3 regions of the Pseudomonas sp. NPDC089996 genome follow, and region 3 is predicted to be linked to each of the others. Evidence: predicted binding sites of a transcription regulator. Region 3 holds the regulator's gene; each other region holds the start of a gene.
What was found. The regulator sigma-54, encoded in region 3, starts transcription at its own class of promoters, with help from an activator protein. The targets are predictions, from matches to a motif close to ANTGGCATNNANNTTGCTNT.
Positions count from the first base shown of each region.

Region 1: a site for sigma-54 is predicted at 4,485-4,504, ahead of ACIPW4_RS14140 (CmpA/NrtA family ABC transporter substrate-binding protein). Genes of this name have one in related genera too.
Region 2: a site for sigma-54 is predicted at 3,441-3,460, ahead of glnA (type I glutamate--ammonia ligase). Genes of this name have one in related genera too.

Region 1 is NZ_JBIVGA010000007.1:97,197-103,230, reverse strand. It holds gene ACIPW4_RS14155 (protein kinase) at 1-1,123, opposite strand, end outside; gene ACIPW4_RS14150 (nitrate/nitrite transporter) at 1,133-2,344, opposite strand; gene ACIPW4_RS14145 (ANTAR domain-containing response regulator) at 2,654-3,229, opposite strand; gene ACIPW4_RS14140 (CmpA/NrtA family ABC transporter substrate-binding protein) at 3,241-4,443, opposite strand; gene ACIPW4_RS14135 (quinone-dependent dihydroorotate dehydrogenase) at 4,571-5,596, shown strand; gene rmf (ribosome modulation factor) at 5,693-5,908, opposite strand.
Region 2 is NZ_JBIVGA010000004.1:307,148-313,181, forward strand. It holds gene typA (translational GTPase TypA) at 1-1,484, opposite strand, end outside; gene thiI (tRNA uracil 4-sulfurtransferase ThiI) at 1,613-3,067, opposite strand; gene glnA (type I glutamate--ammonia ligase) at 3,558-4,964, shown strand; gene ACIPW4_RS09240 (chorismate mutase) at 5,116-5,658, shown strand; gene glnL (nitrogen regulation protein NR(II)) at 5,933-6,034, shown strand, end outside.
Region 3 is NZ_JBIVGA010000003.1:297,642-303,675, forward strand. It holds gene ACIPW4_RS06875 (SIS domain-containing protein) at 160-1,134, shown strand; gene ACIPW4_RS06880 (KdsC family phosphatase) at 1,148-1,672, shown strand; gene lptC (LPS export ABC transporter periplasmic protein LptC) at 1,681-2,253, shown strand; gene lptA (lipopolysaccharide transport periplasmic protein LptA) at 2,240-2,767, shown strand; gene lptB (LPS export ABC transporter ATP-binding protein) at 2,768-3,493, shown strand; gene ACIPW4_RS06900 (RNA polymerase factor sigma-54) at 3,669-5,162, shown strand; gene hpf (ribosome hibernation-promoting factor, HPF/YfiA family) at 5,241-5,549, shown strand; gene ptsN (PTS IIA-like nitrogen regulatory protein PtsN) at 5,562-6,026, shown strand; gene rapZ (RNase adapter RapZ) at 6,029-6,034, shown strand, end outside.

The DNA of each region.
Region 1 (6,034 bases), on a different contig from region 3:
GCCGGTGCAGCACGCCGACCGCTTGCAGCAGCTGGCGGGCCACTTCCATCCACTGGGCCAGTGGCAGTGGCCCATGTTGCGCGCAGTGTGCTGCGAGGGTTCTGCCGCTGTGCTCGCGCATCACGTAGTAAAGGTGCTGACGCTGGCTGGCGGCATGCAGCTCGGGGAAGTGGCGGCCCGCGACCCGGCGCAGGAACCATTCCTCCAGCAGCAGGCCTTGCGCGGCGCCGGGTTCCTGTTCGCGGTCCTCAGGCAGGGTCTTGAGCAGCCAGGGCTGGCCCTGCGCATCGCGCACCCGGTAAAGCAGTGACTGGCGGCTGTGCGCCAGGCGCGTTTCGACCTGCCAGCCGTCGATCGTTTGAGTGTCACGCAGCGGGCCTGGCAATGGCCACTGCTGCAGTTGCACGAGGGTGTCGCCGAAGCTGGCTTCGCCCAGTTGCTCGACCCGCACCAGCAAGGCGCTGGCGTTGTCCTGGCTGCCGTTGTGATGGGCGCTGGCAACCAGTGTATCGGCGGCCAACTGCAGGTCGGGCTGCTCGCGCAGCACGGCCTGGATGTGCTGGTCACCCAGGCTGGCCCACACGCCGTCGCTGAGCAGCAGGTAGCATTCACCGGCCTGCAGTTCGCCGTCCAGGTAGTCGACCAGCAGGTGCTGGTCCAGGCCCAGCGCACGCTTGAGTACGTGCTGCATGCCCGGCTGGTCCCAGACATGGTCTTCGCTCAGGCAATGCAGGTGCCCGGCGTGCCAGCGATAGATCCGGCAATCGCCCACGTGGGCCAGGGTGAAGCGGCGCCCGCGCAGCACCAGGGCGCTCAGCGTGGTCAGCAGCGGTTGGCTGCCCTGGGCGCGCAACCAGCGGTTCTGTGCCAGCAGCAGGCGGTCCAGGGCCTGGGCCACGCTCCAGGTGGGGGGCGTTGCGTAATAGTCCATGGCCAACGCCTGCAGGCTGGCGCGAGCTGCCAGGCCACCGTCGGCGCATTGGCTGACGCCGTCGGCGAGGGCGAACAGGTAACCCTTGCTGGCGGCCAGCTCCGGCGCAGGCGTAACCAGGCGCAGGGCGTCCTGGTTCTCCGTGCGTGGCCCGGTGGCGCTGGCCTGGGCGAAGCTCAGTTGCAGGCTCATGGAGCTACCTCAGACTCGTGCAGCGGTAACCGCTGCCGAACCCCAGGTGGTGCGCCAGCGTTGCTTGACCCCGTGCAGGCCAAACCAGGCGAGCAGGCCAAGGCTGGCGAACAGCCACAGGCCCAGCTGATAGTCGCCGGTGTGCTGCTTGATGGCGCCGAGCCCCGCAGCCAACAGGAAGCCGCCAATGCCTCCGGCCATGCCGATCAGCCCGGTCATGACGCCGATCTCCTGACGGAAGCGTTGCGGCACCAGCTGGAACACCGCGCCATTGCCGGCGCCCAGGCCCAGCATGGCACTGACGAACAGCGCCAGGGCGGCTGTGGCGCTGGGCAGGTTGAAGCCGACTGCGGCGATGCAGATGGCGGCCACGCCGTACATGCCGAGCAGGGTACGGATGCCGCCGAAACGGTCGGCCAGGGCGCCACCCAGCGGGCGCATCAGGCTGCCGGCGAATACGCAGGCGGCGGTGTAGTAGCCAGCGGTGACCGGGCTCAGGGCGTACTGGTCGCTGAAGTAGCCGGGCAGGGCGCTGGCCAGCCCGATGAAGCCGCCAAAGGTGACGCTGTAGAAGAACATGAACCACCAGCTGTCACGGTCGCCCAGGGCTTTGAGGTAATCGGCCGCAGCCTTGGGTTTGGGCCGTTGTGGGGCGTTGCGGGCGAGCAGGGCGAACACGGCCAGGGTCAGCAGCAGCGGCAGCACGGCAAAGCCGAATACGTTGTTCCAGCCAAATGCAGCGGCAAGCAGCGGGGCCAGCAGGGCGGCGAACACCGTGCCGGAATTGCCCGCACCCGCGATGCCCATGGCTTTGCCCTGATGCTGTGGCGGGTACCACTGCGAGGCGAGGGGCAGCGATACGGCGAACGAAGCGCCGGCAACGCCCAGGAACACGCCCAGCAGCAGGGCCTGCTCATAGGTGTGCACACCCAGGTACCAGGCACCGGCCAAGGCGACGATGACGATCACCTGGCCGATCAGGCCAGCGGTTTTCGGTGACAGGCGGTCGACCAGCACGCCCATGACGAAGCGCAGCACCGCCCCGGCGAGAATCGGTGTGGCTACCATCAGGCCGCGCTGCTGGGCGCTCAGTTGCAGGTCGGCGGCGATCTGCACCGCCAGCGGGCCCAGCAGGTACCAGACCATGAAGCTCAGGTCGAAATACAGGAACGCGGCGAACAACGTGGGCACATGCCCGGATTTCCAGAAGCTGGTACTCATCGAACACCTCACTCGGCAATGCAACGGAAACGAAAAAGACGCCGCTACCCGGTCCACTGAGGTGGAGGGGAGAGCGACGTCTTTGTCGGGAGTCTTATGGGGCAACCGCCGTTGGCTACCGGTGAGATATCTTCAGCAAGAGCTGGGCCAACTATCGATTACGCGACGCCTTTCTTGTAGGAGCGGCCTTGTGTCGCGAAAGGGCCGCGAAGCGGCCCCACGGTTTTGAGACAAATGCTGACTACCTCGCGCCCCTCTGCGGCCCTTTCGCGACACAAGGCCGCTCCTGCAGGGATCGCGTCTGTAGGGCTAGCCCAGCATTTCATGCATGGCAATGATCTGCTCGGCCACCTGGATCAGCTTCTGCTGCCGGCTCATGGCCTGCCGGCGCATCAAGGTGTAGGCCTGCTCCTCGTTGCAGTCCTTCATCTTCATCAACAGCCCCTTGGCCTGTTCGATGCGCTTGCGCTCGGCCAGCTGCTGGTCGCGGGCCAGCAACTGGGCCTTGAGCGCCTGATCGCTTTCGAAACGGGCCATGGCCACATCGAGGATCGGCTGCAGTCGGGCAGCATGAATGCCCTCGACGATATAGGCACTGACACCGGCCTGGATCGCCTGGCGCATCACCGCCGGGTCATGTTCATCGGTGAACAGCACGATCGGCCGTGGCTGGTCGCGGCTGACCAGCACCACCTGTTCCATCACGTCGCGGTCGGGTGAGTCGGTATCGATCAGCACCACATCCGGGTGCACCGTTTCGACGCAGGCCGGCAGGTCGATGGTCAGGTCCGGAGCTTCGATCACTTCGAAGCCCGCTTCACGTAATGCGGCCTTGAGGCGGCCGAGCTTCTTCTGGGTGTCGTCGATCAACAGGATGCGCAGCATGGCGAGGGCCCTCACAGACCGAACCGGGCATGGGCCGTATCGCCCAGGGCGTGCAGGCGGAAGCTGCGGGCGTAGGTATGGGGGTCACTGCCGTCCCAGCGCGTACCGTCAATCAGCAGGCTGCTGCGCATGGCCGACTCGGGGCAGGGCACGCCGAGTGCGGCGGCAGCCTCGCGGTACAGCTTCAATTGCTGCACCTGGCGCGCCACGCCGAGGTAGTCGGGGTCGTCGCGCAGCAGGCCCCAACGACGGAACTGGGTCATGAACCACATGCCGTCCGACAGGTATGGCAAATTGGCGCGGCCCTGATCGAACAGGCGCAGGGCGTGGCGGTCTTGCCAGGTATTTCCCAGGCCGTCCTGATAATTGCCCAGCAGGCGCGGCGCAACGTTTTCCAGCGGGGTGTCCAGGTAAGGGCTGCCGCTCAGCAACTGCGCGGTGCTGCGCAGGTTCTCCGGGCTTTGTTCGATGAAGCGGCTGGCTGCGAGCACCGCCTTGACCAGCGCGCGTGCGCTGTTGGGGTAATGCTCGACGAATGTGCGGGTACAGGCCAATACCTTCTCGGGGTGGTCGGGCCAGATCGACTGGCTGGTGGCCAGGGTGAAACCCTGGCCCTGGCTCACGGCGGCAGCCGCCCATGGCTCGCCGGCACAGAACCCGTCGATGCGCCCGGCCTGGATATGCGCTGCCATCTGTGCCGGTGGCACGACCACGCTGTTGACGTCGTGCAGCGGGTGGATGCCTTGGCTGGCCAGCCAGTAATACAGCCACATGGCGTGGGTACCGGTAGGGAAGGTCTGGGCTAAGGTCAACCGTGCGCCGTGCTGGTGCACCAGCTGGGCCAGTGCCTCAGGGCTGGTCACGCCCTTGTGCTGCAGGGCTGCAGACAGGTTGATGGCCTGGGCATTGCGGTTGAGCCCCATGAGCACTGCCATGTCGCTGGCTGGCACGCCACCAATGCCCAGGTGCACGGCGTAGACCAGGCCATAGAGGCAGTGGGCGGCGTCCAGCTCGCCGCTGACCAGCTTGTCGCGCAAGCCGGCCCAGGAGCCCTGGCGCCTGAGGTTGAGGGTCAGGCCGTATTGCTGGGCGAAGCCCTGGGTGGCGGCGACCACCACCGAGGCGCAATCGGTCAGGGCCATGTAGCCGATGTTGAGGCTGGGTTTTTCCGGTGCGTCGCTTCCGTTTACCCAAGCTAGAGGTGCTGTATTCACGAAGGTCCTCGCCCGTACTGAATAGGCTGTAGGCAGGTGAAGTAGCAACCCATGTGCCAAGCCCCTGTCATGCCGGGCGCGCGCTGGCTATAATCGCTGCCTCACTCACCCCGAGTCTTCCCCGCCCATGTATACCCTGGCCCGCCAGCTGCTGTTCAAGCTTTCCCCGGAAACCTCCCATGACCTGTCCCTGGACCTGATCGGCGCCGGTGGCCGGCTTGGGCTCAACGGTGTGCTGTGCAAGCAGCCGGCCGCGTTGCCGGTGAATGTGATGGGTCTGAACTTCGCCAACCCGGTGGGGCTGGCGGCGGGCCTGGACAAGAACGGCGCAGCCATCGACGGCTTTGCCCAGCTGGGCTTCGGCTTCGTCGAGATCGGCACCGTGACCCCGCGCGCGCAGCCTGGCAACCCCAAGCCGCGGCTGTTCCGCCTGCCGCAGGCGACGGCGATCATCAATCGCATGGGCTTCAACAACCTGGGCGTCGATCATCTGCTCGAGCGTGTGCGCGCTTCGCGCTACGACGGGGTGCTGGGGATCAATATCGGCAAGAACTTCGATACACCGGTCGAACGTGCGGTCGATGACTACCTGATCTGCCTGGACAAGGTCTATACCGAAGCCAGCTACATCACCGTCAATGTCAGCTCGCCGAACACTCCTGGCCTGCGCAGCCTGCAGTTCGGCGACTCGCTCAAGCAGTTGCTCGATGCCCTGGCCGAACGCCGAGAGCAGCTGGCTGCGGCACATGGCAAGCGCGTGCCGTTGGCGATCAAGATTGCACCGGACATGAGCGACGAGGAAACCGCACTGGTGGCTGCAGCGCTGATGGAGTCGGGGATGGATGCGGTGATTGCCACCAACACCACCCTGGGTCGCGAGGGCGTCGAAGCACTTGAGCATGGAGGTGAGGCCGGTGGCCTGTCGGGCGCGCCAGTGCTCGAGAAGAGTACGCACATTGTGAAGGTGCTGGCTGGCGAGCTGGGTGGCAAGCTGCCGATCATCGCCGCCGGTGGCATCACCGAAGGCCGTCATGCGGCAGAGAAGATCGCCGCCGGGGCGAGCCTGGTGCAGATCTATTCAGGCTTCATCTACAGGGGGCCGGCGCTGATTCGCGAGGCGGTAGATGCGATCGCGGCAATGCCCAAGGCCTGAAGGCAGGCATAAAAAAGGGCCCCGTCAAGGGGCCCCTGGGCCGTAGCCCGCCGCCCGGATGGGGCGCGCATGGTAACTCGAATTCAGTGTCCTCGTTCAGCCAACGGCGTGATTTTCGTTGAGTCTATGGATGCCAGCGGTGCCAGTCATTCCGTCCCAGTTATCACCGCGCCCTTCGCGCCAGCCGTTGATCCAGGCTTGGCGAACTGAAGGAAGAGTAAAGGGGCAAAGTTCGCGGGATTTGCCGGTGACCCCGTATTGGTAGCCACGTGAATATGCTCTTTCCAACGGATCACGCTTAAGTCTTCTCATAGGGTGTTGCCCTCACTTGTTGACTGTAATGTCCCGTCGGCCTCTCCGAGGCCGGGCAGAGTCTTTCTGCCGGTTTGCGCTCGCTGCCGGCGTGGCGAGCTGAAAGTGCCGCCTCGTTGCGAAGCG
Region 2 (6,034 bases), on a different contig from region 3:
TTGCCGGTTTCGACTGAAACCAGAACGCCGTTCTGACGGCTGGACATCTGGCCGGACTTCACGGTGTCGTAACGATCGAAGATCGAAGTCAGGATGCCTGCACCGTTGGTCAGGGTCAGGAACTGGTTACGGAAACCGATCAGACCACGTGCCGGGATGTTGTATTCCAGGCGCACACGGCCCTTGCCATCCGGAACCATGTTGGTCAGGTCGCCTTTACGCAGACCCATCTCTTCCATGACCTTGCCCTGGGATTCTTCAGGGATGTCGATGGTGACGTTTTCGAACGGTTCCTGCTTCACGCCGTTGACTTCACGGATGATCACTTCAGGACGGCCCAGGGCCAGCTCGAAGCCTTCGCGACGCATGGTTTCGATCAGTACCGACAGGTGCAGCTCGCCACGGCCCGAGACCTTGAACTTGTCTGGAGAGTCGGTTTCTTCAACGCGCAGGGCAACGTTGTACAGCAGCTCTTTGTCCAGACGGTCTTTGATGTTACGGCTGGTGACGAACTTGCCTTCCTTGCCGCAGAACGGCGAGTCGTTGACCTGGAAGGTCATCGAAACGGTTGGCTCGTCAACGGTCAGCGGCTTCATCGCCTCAACGGCAGTCGGGTCGCACAGGGTGTCGGAGATGAACAGCTCGTCGAAACCGCTGATGCAGACGATGTCGCCAGCCTGGGCTTCTTCGACGTCGACGCGGTGCAGGCCGTGGTGGCCCATCAGCTTGAGGATACGGCCGTTACGCTTCTTGCCATCAGCATCGATGGCAACAACCGGGGTGTTCTGCTTGATGCGACCACGGGCGATACGGCCAACGCCGATAACACCGAGGAAGCTGTTGTAGTCCAGTGCGGAGATCTGCATCTGGAACGGGCCGTCACGGTCGACAGCTGGCGCTGGAACGTGGTCGATCACAGCCTGGTACAGGGCAGTCATGTCTTCGCCCATGGCGGTGTGGTCCAGACCGGCGATGCCGTTCAGGGCCGAGGCGTAGACAACCTGGAAGTCCAGCTGCTCGTCGGTGGCGCCGAGGTTGTCGAACAGGTCGAAGATCTGGTCCAGCACCCAGTCAGGACGCGCGCCCGGGCGGTCGACCTTGTTGATCACGACGATCGGCTTCAGGCCGGCTTCGAAGGCCTTCTTGGTTACGAAGCGGGTTTGCGGCATCGGGCCGTCTTGCGCGTCGACCAGCAGCAGCACGGAGTCGACCATCGACATTACACGCTCTACCTCGCCACCGAAGTCGGCGTGGCCGGGGGTGTCGACGATGTTGATGTGGTAGCCGTTCCAGTTGATGGCGGTGTTCTTCGCCAGAATGGTAATACCGCGCTCTTTTTCCTGGTCGTTGGAGTCCATGACGCGCTCGTCGTTGAGCTCGTTACGCTCCAGAGTGCCGGACTGACGCAGGAGTTTGTCGACCAGGGTGGTTTTACCATGGTCAACGTGGGCGATGATGGCGATGTTACGCAGATTTTCGATCACAACTGTATCTCGATCAGAGGATTCGGTTGCCACCTAGTGTAGGTGGCGAATATGTACGCTTTTAGGCTCAGCGGGCCCGATGGTCGGGAGGGCGATGGCGGATGCTGCCGCCATACAGCCCTGGCGTCTTATGCCGGACGATAAACACGCACATTGGCATGTCCCTCACTGAGCAGGTGGTGTGCGTGCAAACGGCTCATCACACCTTTGTCGCAATACAGCAAGTACTGGCGCGTAGGGTCCAGGTGCTTGAACTTGCTGTTGATGGCGTAGAACGGCATGGCCTGGACTTCGATACCTTCCAGCGCCAGCGGTTCGTCTTCCTGGGCATCTGGGTGACGAATGTCGATGACGATCTGGCCTGGCAGCGCCTCGGCCACTTCCTCGATTTCGATGTCCTTGCCCAGCTCGTCGATCACGTGGTCGATGGAGATGAACTTGGCGCGTTCCAGAGCACGTTCGAGCACGGCCATGTCGAACTGCTTTTCTTCATGCTCCATGCGGTGACGCTTGGCATGGGTGGTCGGGTTCACCGAGATCACGCCGCAATATTCGGGCATGTGCTTGGCGAAGTCGGCAGTGCCGATTTCGGTGGCCTGGTCGATGATGTCCTGCTTGTGGCTGGCCAGCAAAGGGCGCAGCACCAGCTTGTCGGTGGCCGAGTCGATGATCGACAGGTTCGGCAGGGTCTGGCTGGAGACCTGGGAGATCGCCTCGCCGGTGACCAGCGCGTCGATCTGCAGGCGCTCGGCCATGTGCGCGGCACCGCGCAGCATCATGCGCTTGAGGGTCACGCCCATGTAGCTGTTGTCGACCTTGTTGAGGATCTCGCCAACCACTTCTTCGAACGGCACGCTGATGAACAGCACACGCTGGCTGCTGCCGTACTTTTTCCACAGGTAGTGGGCGACTTCCATCACGCCCAGCTCGTGGGCACGGCCGCCGAGATTGAAGAAGCAGAAGTGGGTCATCAGGCCGCGACGCATCATCTGGTAGGCCGCCACAGTGGAGTCGAACCCACCGGACATCAGCACCAGGGTCTGCTCCAGGGCACCCAGCGGGTAGCCGCCAATGCCGTTGTGCTGGTTGTGGATCACGTACAGGCGCTGGTCACGGATCTCCATTCGCACCACGACTTCGGGCGTCTTCAGGTCGATGCCGGCGGCGCCGCACTGCTGGCGCAGCTGGCTGCCGACGTAGCGGTCGACGTCCATCGAGGTGAAGTCGTGATGGCCGCCGCGCTTGCAGCGCACGGAGAAGCGCTTGCCGGCCAGCAGGTGGCCGAAGTGCTGCTTGCACTTGGCGACGATGTCGTCGAAGTCGCCCAGCGGGTATTCCTCGACCTGCAGGAAGTGGGTGATCCCCGGGGTGCAGGTGAGGCGCTCGATCATCTCGCGCTGGACCTTCTCGTCCTCGACGCGGGTGACCACCTCGAGATTGTCCCAGACACCATCGACCGCGAGCTCTGGATCGAGATCCTTGAGCACGTTGCGGATGTTCTTGCCGAGCTGGCGAATGAAGCGCTTGCGCACTGGCCGGCTCTTGATGGTGATTTCTGGGAAGACTTTGACGATAAGTTTCATTGGTTAACAGCGCGCGCAGGGCCTGCCGAAAATGTGGGGCGCGAATTATAGCGGAAACTGCTCAGGATTTGACCAACTTTTGATCAGAAGCTTTCAGATAAATGCAGCAGCCGTTTTTTGTGCCGCCTGTCCCGGCCCTTTCGCGGGCACGCCCGCTCCCACAGGGACACCACAAGTTTCGAGGGGTTTGAAATTCCTGTGGGAGCGGGCGCGCCCGCGAAGAGGCCCTCAAAAAATGCACACAACGCCACGCATGCACGCTTTTGGTGCACCACCAGTAAGAATCGCCTCGTAAGGGTGCACTTTTTAGTCCGGCTCCACCGCCAAATGCCCACAAACGCCCCCTTTTATCTCGCCCTCGCCATTTTCGGGCACTGGCATGCAATTTGCTCCCTTGTGAGGCAGGTAAGCTTGGCCGACTATCCGCGCCCGGCAACACCCTTTTTCCAGAGCAGCGGCTCACCGCGCTCTAGACCCTCCGGAGGACAACATGTCGAAGTCGGTTCAACTCATCAAAGATCATGACGTCAAGTGGATTGATCTGCGTTTCACGGACACCAAGGGCGTACAGCATCACGTGACCATGCCGGCGCGCGATGGCCTGGACGAAGACTTCTTCGAAGTCGGCAAGATGTTCGACGGCTCCTCCATCGCTGGCTGGAAAGGCATCGAAGCGTCCGACATGATCCTGATGCCAGTCGACGAGACTGCCGTACTGGACCCGTTCACCGAAGAGCCGACCCTGATCATCACCTGCGACATCGTCGACCCTTCGAGCATGCAGGGCTACGATCGCGACCCACGTGCGATCGCCAAGCGCGCCGAAGAGTACCTGAAGAGCACCGGCATCGGTGACACCGTATTCGCAGGCCCGGAGCCAGAGTTCTTCATCTTCGACGAAGTGAAGTTCAAGTCGGACATCTCCGGCTCGATGTTCAAGATCTTCTCCGAGCAAGGCTCGTGGATGTCTGACGCTGACGTGGAAGGCGGCAACAAAGGCCACCGTCCAGGTGTCAAAGGCGGCTACTTCCCGGTTCCGCCGTTCGACCACGACCACGAAATCCGTACTGCCATGTGCAACGCACTGGAAGAAATGGGCCAGACCGTTGAAGTTCACCACCACGAAGTGGCGACTGCCGGCCAGAACGAAATCGGCGTCAAGTTCAACACCCTGGTGAAGAAGGCTGACGAAGTACAGGCCCTGAAATACGTCGTGCACAACGTTGCCGACGCTTACGGCCGTACCGCTACCTTCATGCCGAAGCCACTGTACGGCGACAACGGCTCGGGCATGCACGTACACATGTCGATCTGGAAAGAAGGCAAGAACACCTTCTCCGGTGAAGGCTATGCCGGCCTGTCCGAAACCGCCCTGTACTTCATCGGCGGCATCATCAAGCACGGCAAGGCCCTGAACGGGTTCACCAACCCGTCGACCAACTCGTACAAGCGTCTGGTCCCAGGCTTCGAAGCCCCGGTAATGCTGGCCTACTCGGCCCGTAACCGTTCCGCCTCGATCCGTATTCCTTACGTCGGCAGCCCGAAAGCCCGCCGTATCGAAGCACGCTTCCCGGACCCATCGGCCAACCCGTACCTGGCCTTTGCGGCCCTGCTGATGGCTGGCCTGGACGGCATCCAGAACAAGATCCACCCAGGCGATGCTGCCGACAAGAACCTGTACGACCTGCCGCCAGAAGAAGCCAAGGACATCCCGCAAGTGTGCGGCAGCCTGAAAGAAGCCCTGGAAGAGCTGGATAAAGGCCGTGCGTTCCTGACCAAGGGTGGCGTGTTCTCCGACGACTTCATCGATGCCTTCATCGAGCTGAAGAGCGAAGAAGAAATCAAGGTCCGCACCTTCGTGCACCCGCTGGAATACGAGCTGTACTACAGCTGCTGATCTGATCGGCGCCTGGCGTCGATGAGCTGATCAAGACGGCCTCCTTCGGGAGGCCGTTTGTATTTCTGCCTTCAGTAACTTCGGAAGGCTCCTACCCCGCGCAACACGCCAGCTCCTGCACACTCGGACCTTTATCTCACGGAGGTTCATCATGCGTCCTTTGCCCCTCATTGCAGCCGCCACCCTTGCCCTGACCGGCTGTGCGGCATCAGACCCCACACACCCTGCCTTTGGCCCATTACTCGAGGCCATCGAGCACCGCCTCGACCTGGCGCAAGCCGTCGCCCTGCACAAGTGGGACAAGGGCCAGCCGGTCCAGGCAAGCCAACGCGAACAACAGGTGCTATCCAGTGTTCGCGCTGCCGCGCCAGCCCATGGCCTGGCCCCGGAGCGCGCCGAGGCGTTCTTCACCGACCAGATCGAAGCCAACAAGCTGGTGCAGTACACGTTGCTTTTCCATTGGCATCGCCTGGGCGCTGCACCCGATACGCCACGCAGCGACCTTCAGCGTGAGGTGCGCCCCCAACTGGATCAACTGCAGGCCCTGCTACTCACTCAACTGGCAGATTTTGAACGAGAGAAACCGCAAGACTGCGCCGCCATGCTGGCCACTGCTGTGGCAAATCGGCCCGTGGAAAGCCTGACCCGGCAAGCCTTGATTCGCGCAACCGGCCAACTGTGCGATAAACCCTGAACCCTCTATGCTCTATATTGGTGCATCGAAAGAACCGATGCCCTTCGATGCACCCCAAAAGAGGTCACAAGAATCGATTTATCAGGGCATTCTGGTCCGAATATGCGCATATTCAGGCCTTTATCAGCTAAATCCGCTTCTTTTCGGAGCCTTGGTTTGTTTCTTGCATTTTCCTGTGAAGAGACCGGGAAGAGACCGGCATCAGCGGATCCACCGCGCGCCCGGCCGTAGCCGCGCCTTGCCTGACAAGCGCCAAAAGAGGTCGACACGCCCTATGACCATCAGCGATGCACAGCACCGTCTGCTTCTGGACAACCTGACCACCGCAACGCTTCTGCTCAATGCCGAGCTGCGCCTGGAATACATGAACCCGGCC
Region 3 (6,034 bases):
GAACTATAGCACCGCAGACCGCATGCCCCCAAGGCCGAGAAGCAGGTTGTTAAGGGCAACGACAGGGTTGCATGACATTTGATAGCGCAATCGAAAGGATGAGGCTTTCTTGTATTGCGGCTATAATCGCCGCCTTTTAATCAGGCATTGCTTTTCGACATGAGCCAATCCAGCGAGCTGATCCAATCCGCCCAGCGCACCCTGCGCCTCGAACTCGAGGCTGTGGAAGCCCTGGTGGCCCGCATCGACGCCAATTTCGTCAAGGCCTGCGAACTGATCCTGGCGAGCAAGGGGCGGGTCGTTGTGGTCGGCATGGGCAAATCGGGCCATGTCGGCAACAAGATCGCCGCAACCCTGGCCAGCACAGGCACCCCGGCGTTCTTCGTGCACCCAGCGGAAGCCAGCCATGGGGACATGGGGATGATTACCCGCGACGATGTCATCCTGGCCCTGTCCAACTCCGGCAGCACGGCTGAAATTGTCACCCTGCTGCCGTTGATCAAGCGCCTTGGCATCCAGATGATCAGCATGACCGGCAACCCTGGCTCGCCACTGGCCCAGGCCGCCGAGGTCAATCTCGATGCCAGCGTCTCCCAGGAAGCCTGCCCACTGAACCTGGCCCCGACCTCCTCCACCACGGCAGCACTGGTTCTGGGTGACGCGCTGGCTATCGCCCTGCTCGAGGCGCGCGGTTTCACCGCCGAAGACTTCGCGTTCTCGCACCCGGGCGGTGCGCTGGGCCGCCGCCTGCTGCTCAAGGTCGAGAATGTCATGCACGCGGGCGACGAGCTGCCGCAAGTGCAACGGGGCACGCTGCTCAAGGACGCACTACTCGAAATGTCCCGTAAAGGTTTGGGCATGACCGTGATCGTGGAAGCCGACGGCAAGCTGGCCGGGATCTTCACCGACGGTGACCTGCGCCGCAGCCTGGACCGCAACATCGACGTGCACACCACCCTGATCGACCAGGTGATGACGGTGCACGGCAAGACCGCACGCGCCGAGATGCTCGCCGCCGAGGCCCTGAAGATCATGGAGGACCACAAGATCAGCGCGCTGGTGGTCGTGGACAAGGACGACCGCCCGAGCGGCGCCCTGAACATGCACGACCTGCTGCGCGCCGGCGTGATGTAAGGAGAGCGAACCGATGACTCAAGACTTCATGCAACGTGGCAAGGCGATCAAACTGGCCGTTTTCGATGTCGACGGCGTACTCACTGATGGCCGCCTGTACTTCCTCGAAGATGGCAGCGAATTCAAGACCTTCAACACCCTGGACGGCCAGGGTATAAAGATGCTCATGGCCAGCGGGGTGACCACGGCGATCATCAGCGGGCGCAAGACCCCGGTGGTAGAGCGCCGGGCGAGGAACCTCGGCATTCCCCATCTCTTTCAGGGGCGCGAGGACAAATTGGTTGTACTCGACGGCCTGCTCGCCGAACTGGGCCTAAGCTATGAACAGGTTGCCTATCTGGGCGACGATTTGCCTGACCTGCCGGTGATTCGCCGGGTAGGCCTGGGCATTGCCGTGGCCAACGCCGCACCGTTTGTGCGCCAGCACGCCCACGGTGTAACCCTGGCACGCGGCGGCGAAGGCGCCGCTCGCGAGTTCTGTGAACTGATCATGCAGGCCCAGGGCACCCTGGACGCTGCCAACGCCAACTACCTTTAAGGCTGCCCATGTTCAGCAAGAAAGCCCGCAACATAGCGCTGCTGGTGGTCATCGCCGCCCTGCTGGCGGCGGTTGGCTACTGGAATGTCAGCCCCGAGCGCTTCCTCGAAGCGCCGCAGGCACAAGTCGACGAAAGCGCCATCGACTACTATGCGATCAACGCCCACAGCGTGCAGTTCCTGCCCGACGGCAAACTGCAGTATGAAATGACTGCCGACAAGGTCGAACACCTCAAGGCCAGCGAGGTCACACTGGTGACCACGCCCGACCTGCACCTGTACCGGGGCACTCAGTACCCCTGGCACGTGCAGAGCGTGCGCGCCGAGGTCAACCCTGACGGCACCGAAGTCGAACTGATCGACCAGGTGCGGGTCGCCCGCACCGACGAAAAACAGCGCGACACCATCATCACCAGTTCGCGCATGACCGTATTCCCGCAGAAGCAATATGCGCAGACCGAGCAAGCCGTTAGAATCGACGGCGCCGGTGGTACAACCACAGGCAAGGGAATGAAAGCGTATTTGAAAGAAAGCAAGATCGACTTGCTCTCTAACGTAAGAGGACAGTATGAGGCTCGTTAAAACCCTCCCCCTTTTGCTCAGCCTGAGCGCAGCAGCACTGGGAAGCGCGAGCGCCTTCGCCCTGCCGACCGACCGTGACCAGCCTATCCGCATCCAGGCCGACAACGCGCACCTGGACGACAAGCAAGGCGTGGCCACCTATACCGGCGATGTGATCATCACCCAGGGCTCGATGATGATCAAAGGCAACACCGTGACCATGACCCGTGCCGCCAACGGCGACATCGACGTGGTGACTTCGGTGGGCAACCTGGCCTACTTCGAGCAGCAGCAGAGCACGGACAAGCCCGACAAGATGAAAGGCTGGGCGGTGACCATTCAGTACCAGGCGCAAAAAGACACGGTGATCCTCACCGACCGCGCCAAGGTCGAGAACGAAGGCAACACCACCGAAGGCGAGAAGATCGTCTACAACACCAAGACCCAGGTTGCGACCGCCGGTCGTGGTGGCAACGTGACTCAGCCACGTCAGCGCATCGACATGGTGATCCAGCCGAAGAAGAAGGCCGAGTAAATGGCAACCCTCAAAGCCCAGCACCTGGCCAAGAGCTACAAGGGGCGGCAAGTCGTGCGCGATGTCAGCCTGTCGATCGACAGCGGGCAGATCGTCGGCCTGCTCGGCCCCAACGGCGCCGGCAAGACCACCTGCTTCTACATGATCGTCGGCCTGGTCCAGGCCGACCAGGGGCGCGTGCTGATCGATAACCTCGATGTCAGCCACCAGCCCATGCACGGCCGCGCCCGCGCCGGCATCGGCTACCTGCCGCAGGAAGCCTCGATCTTCCGCAAGCTGTCGGTGGCCGACAACATCATGGCCATTCTCGAGACCCGCAAGGACATCGACCGCGAAGGCCGGCGCAAAGAGCTGGAAAGCCTGCTGCAGGAGTTCCACATCAGCCACATTCGCGACAACCTCGGCATGAGCCTTTCCGGTGGCGAGCGCCGCCGGGTCGAAATTGCCCGCGCCCTGGCCACCGCACCCAAGTTCATCCTGCTGGACGAACCCTTTGCCGGTGTCGATCCGATCTCCGTGGGCGACATCAAGCAGATCATCCACCACCTCAAGGCCAAGGGTATCGGTGTACTGATTACCGACCACAACGTCCGTGAAACCCTGGATATCTGCGAGACAGCCTACATTGTCAATGACGGTCAACTGATCGCCGAAGGTGACGCCGAGACCATTCTGGCCAACGACCTGGTCAAGGAGGTCTACCTGGGCCACGAGTTCCGACTCTGACCCTGTAACCTGCCGGGAGTGCTGGCTTTCACGCCCTGTCGGGGCTTAAGTTGTTACAGCACTCTAGGCAAACGCTACAATTTAAGGCATAAAACTTGCTTGAAATTGGCGCTCCGGCGCCCTCGTGTAGTGGATGGCGCATGCGCGCCGGCGAACAAGGTATTAAGCCCCAGCCATGAAACCATCGCTCGTCCTAAAAATGGGCCAGCAACTGACGATGACACCGCAGTTGCAACAGGCCATCCGCCTGCTTCAGCTCTCTACCCTGGACCTCCAGCAGGAAATCCAGGAAGCGCTGGAGTCCAATCCGATGCTCGAACGTCAGGAAGACGGCGACGACTTCGACAACAGCGACCCGATGGCGGACAACGCCGAAAACAAGCCGGTCGCCGAAGTCCAGGACAACAGCTTCCAGGAAAGCACCAGCAGTGCCGAAACCCTGGAAGACGGTGAGTGGAGCGAGCGAATCCCCAACGAGCTGCCAGTCGACACCGCCTGGGAAGACATCTACCAGACCAGCGCCAGCAGCCTGCCGAGCAACGACGACGACGAGTGGGACTTCACCACCCGCACATCTGCCGGCGAGAGCCTGCAGAGTCATCTGCTGTGGCAGTTGAACCTCGCACCGATGTCCGATACCGACCGCCTGATCGCCGTCACCCTGATCGACAGCATCAACGGCCAGGGCTACCTGGAAGACACCCTCGAAGAAATCTGCGCAGGCTTCGACCCGGAGCTGGACATCGAGCTCGACGAGGTCGAAGCGGTACTGCACCGCATCCAGCAGTTCGAACCCGCCGGCGTCGGCGCCCGCACCCTGGGTGAATGCCTGCTGCTGCAATTGCGCCAGCTGCCCGCCAGCACACCGTGGATGGCCGAAGCACAGCGCCTGGTCACCGACTTCATCGACCTGCTCGGCGGCCGCGACTACAGCCAGCTGATGCGCCGCATGAAGCTTAAGGAAGACGAGCTGCGCCAGGTGATCGAGCTGGTGCAGAGCCTCAACCCGCGGCCAGGTTCGCAAATCGAGTCGAGCGAGCCGGAATACGTGGTACCAGACGTGATCGTGCGCAAGGACAGCGAACGCTGGCTGGTCGAGCTGAACCAGGAGGCGATCCCGCGCCTGCGTGTCAACCCGCAGTACGCCGGCTTCGTACGCCGCGCCGACACCAGCGCCGATAACACCTTCATGCGCAACCAGTTGCAGGAGGCGCGCTGGTTCATCAAGAGCCTGCAAAGCCGCAACGAAACACTGATGAAGGTCGCCACGCAGATTGTCGAGCACCAGCGCGGCTTCCTCGATCACGGCGACGAAGCGATGAAGCCGTTGGTCCTGCACGACATCGCGGAAGCGGTTGGCATGCATGAGTCGACCATTTCGCGGGTGACCACGCAGAAATACATGCACACCCCGCGCGGCATCTACGAACTGAAATACTTTTTCTCCAGCCACGTGAGTACCGCCGAAGGCGGAGAATGCTCGTCTACGGCGATCCGCGCGATCATCAAGAAACTGGTTGCAGCGGAAAATCAGAAAAAGCCATTGAGTGACAGCAAGATCGCTGGTTTACTGGAGGCACAAGGCATCCAGGTAGCCCGTCGCACCGTCGCCAAGTACCGCGAGTCCCTCGGCATCGCACCGTCGAGCGAGCGCAAGCGACTGATGTAGCCCCCGGATGTGCCACAGCGTTTGTGGGGCAGGTGCAATACCTGCCTCTTTATGCACGGGCAACAAAGGAGAAGCTGTATGCAAGTCAATATCAGTGGACAGCATGTAGAAGTCACCCAGCCACTGCGCGATTACGTGCTTGAAAAGCTCGCCCGCGTGGAAAGTCACTTCGACAAGATCACCAACGTGCAGGTCATCATGAAAGTCGAGAAACTGCAGCAGAAGGTCGAGGCGACCCTGCAGATTCCAGGCGGTGAAGTGGTTGCCAACGCGGAACACGAAGACATGTATGCAGCAATCGACGCCTTGGCCGACAAGCTCGACCGCCAACTGAAAAAACACAAGGAAAAACAGCAAAGCCTGCTGCAAGGTGCAGCCGCCCGCTGATCCCTCTCATCCATGATCCGACTTGAAACCATCCTGACCCCCGGCCGTTCCCTTGTGAACGTGCCGGGCGGCAGCAAGAAGCGCGCCCTGGAAAAGGTCGCCAACCTGATTGCCGAGCAAGTACCCGAGCTTGCGATGCAAGACGTCTTCGAAAAACTCATCGCTCGCGAAAAACTGGGCTCGACCGGCTTTGGCAATGGCATTGCCATTCCCCACTGCCGGCTGGAAGGTTGCGACTCCCCGGTAAGTGCCCTGCTGCACCTGGATGCGCCGATCGACTACGACGCCATCGATGGCGCCCCGGTTGATCTGCTGTTCGTGCTGCTGGTACCTGAGGCGGCTACCGACGCCCATCTTGAACTGCTACGCCAGATCGCCAGCATGCTGGATCGCAAGGAGGTCCGTGATCGCCTGCGTGCCGCCGGCAGCAGCGACGCCCTGTTCCAGGTTGTCCTGGACGCACAGAACGAGCACTGAACATGCGC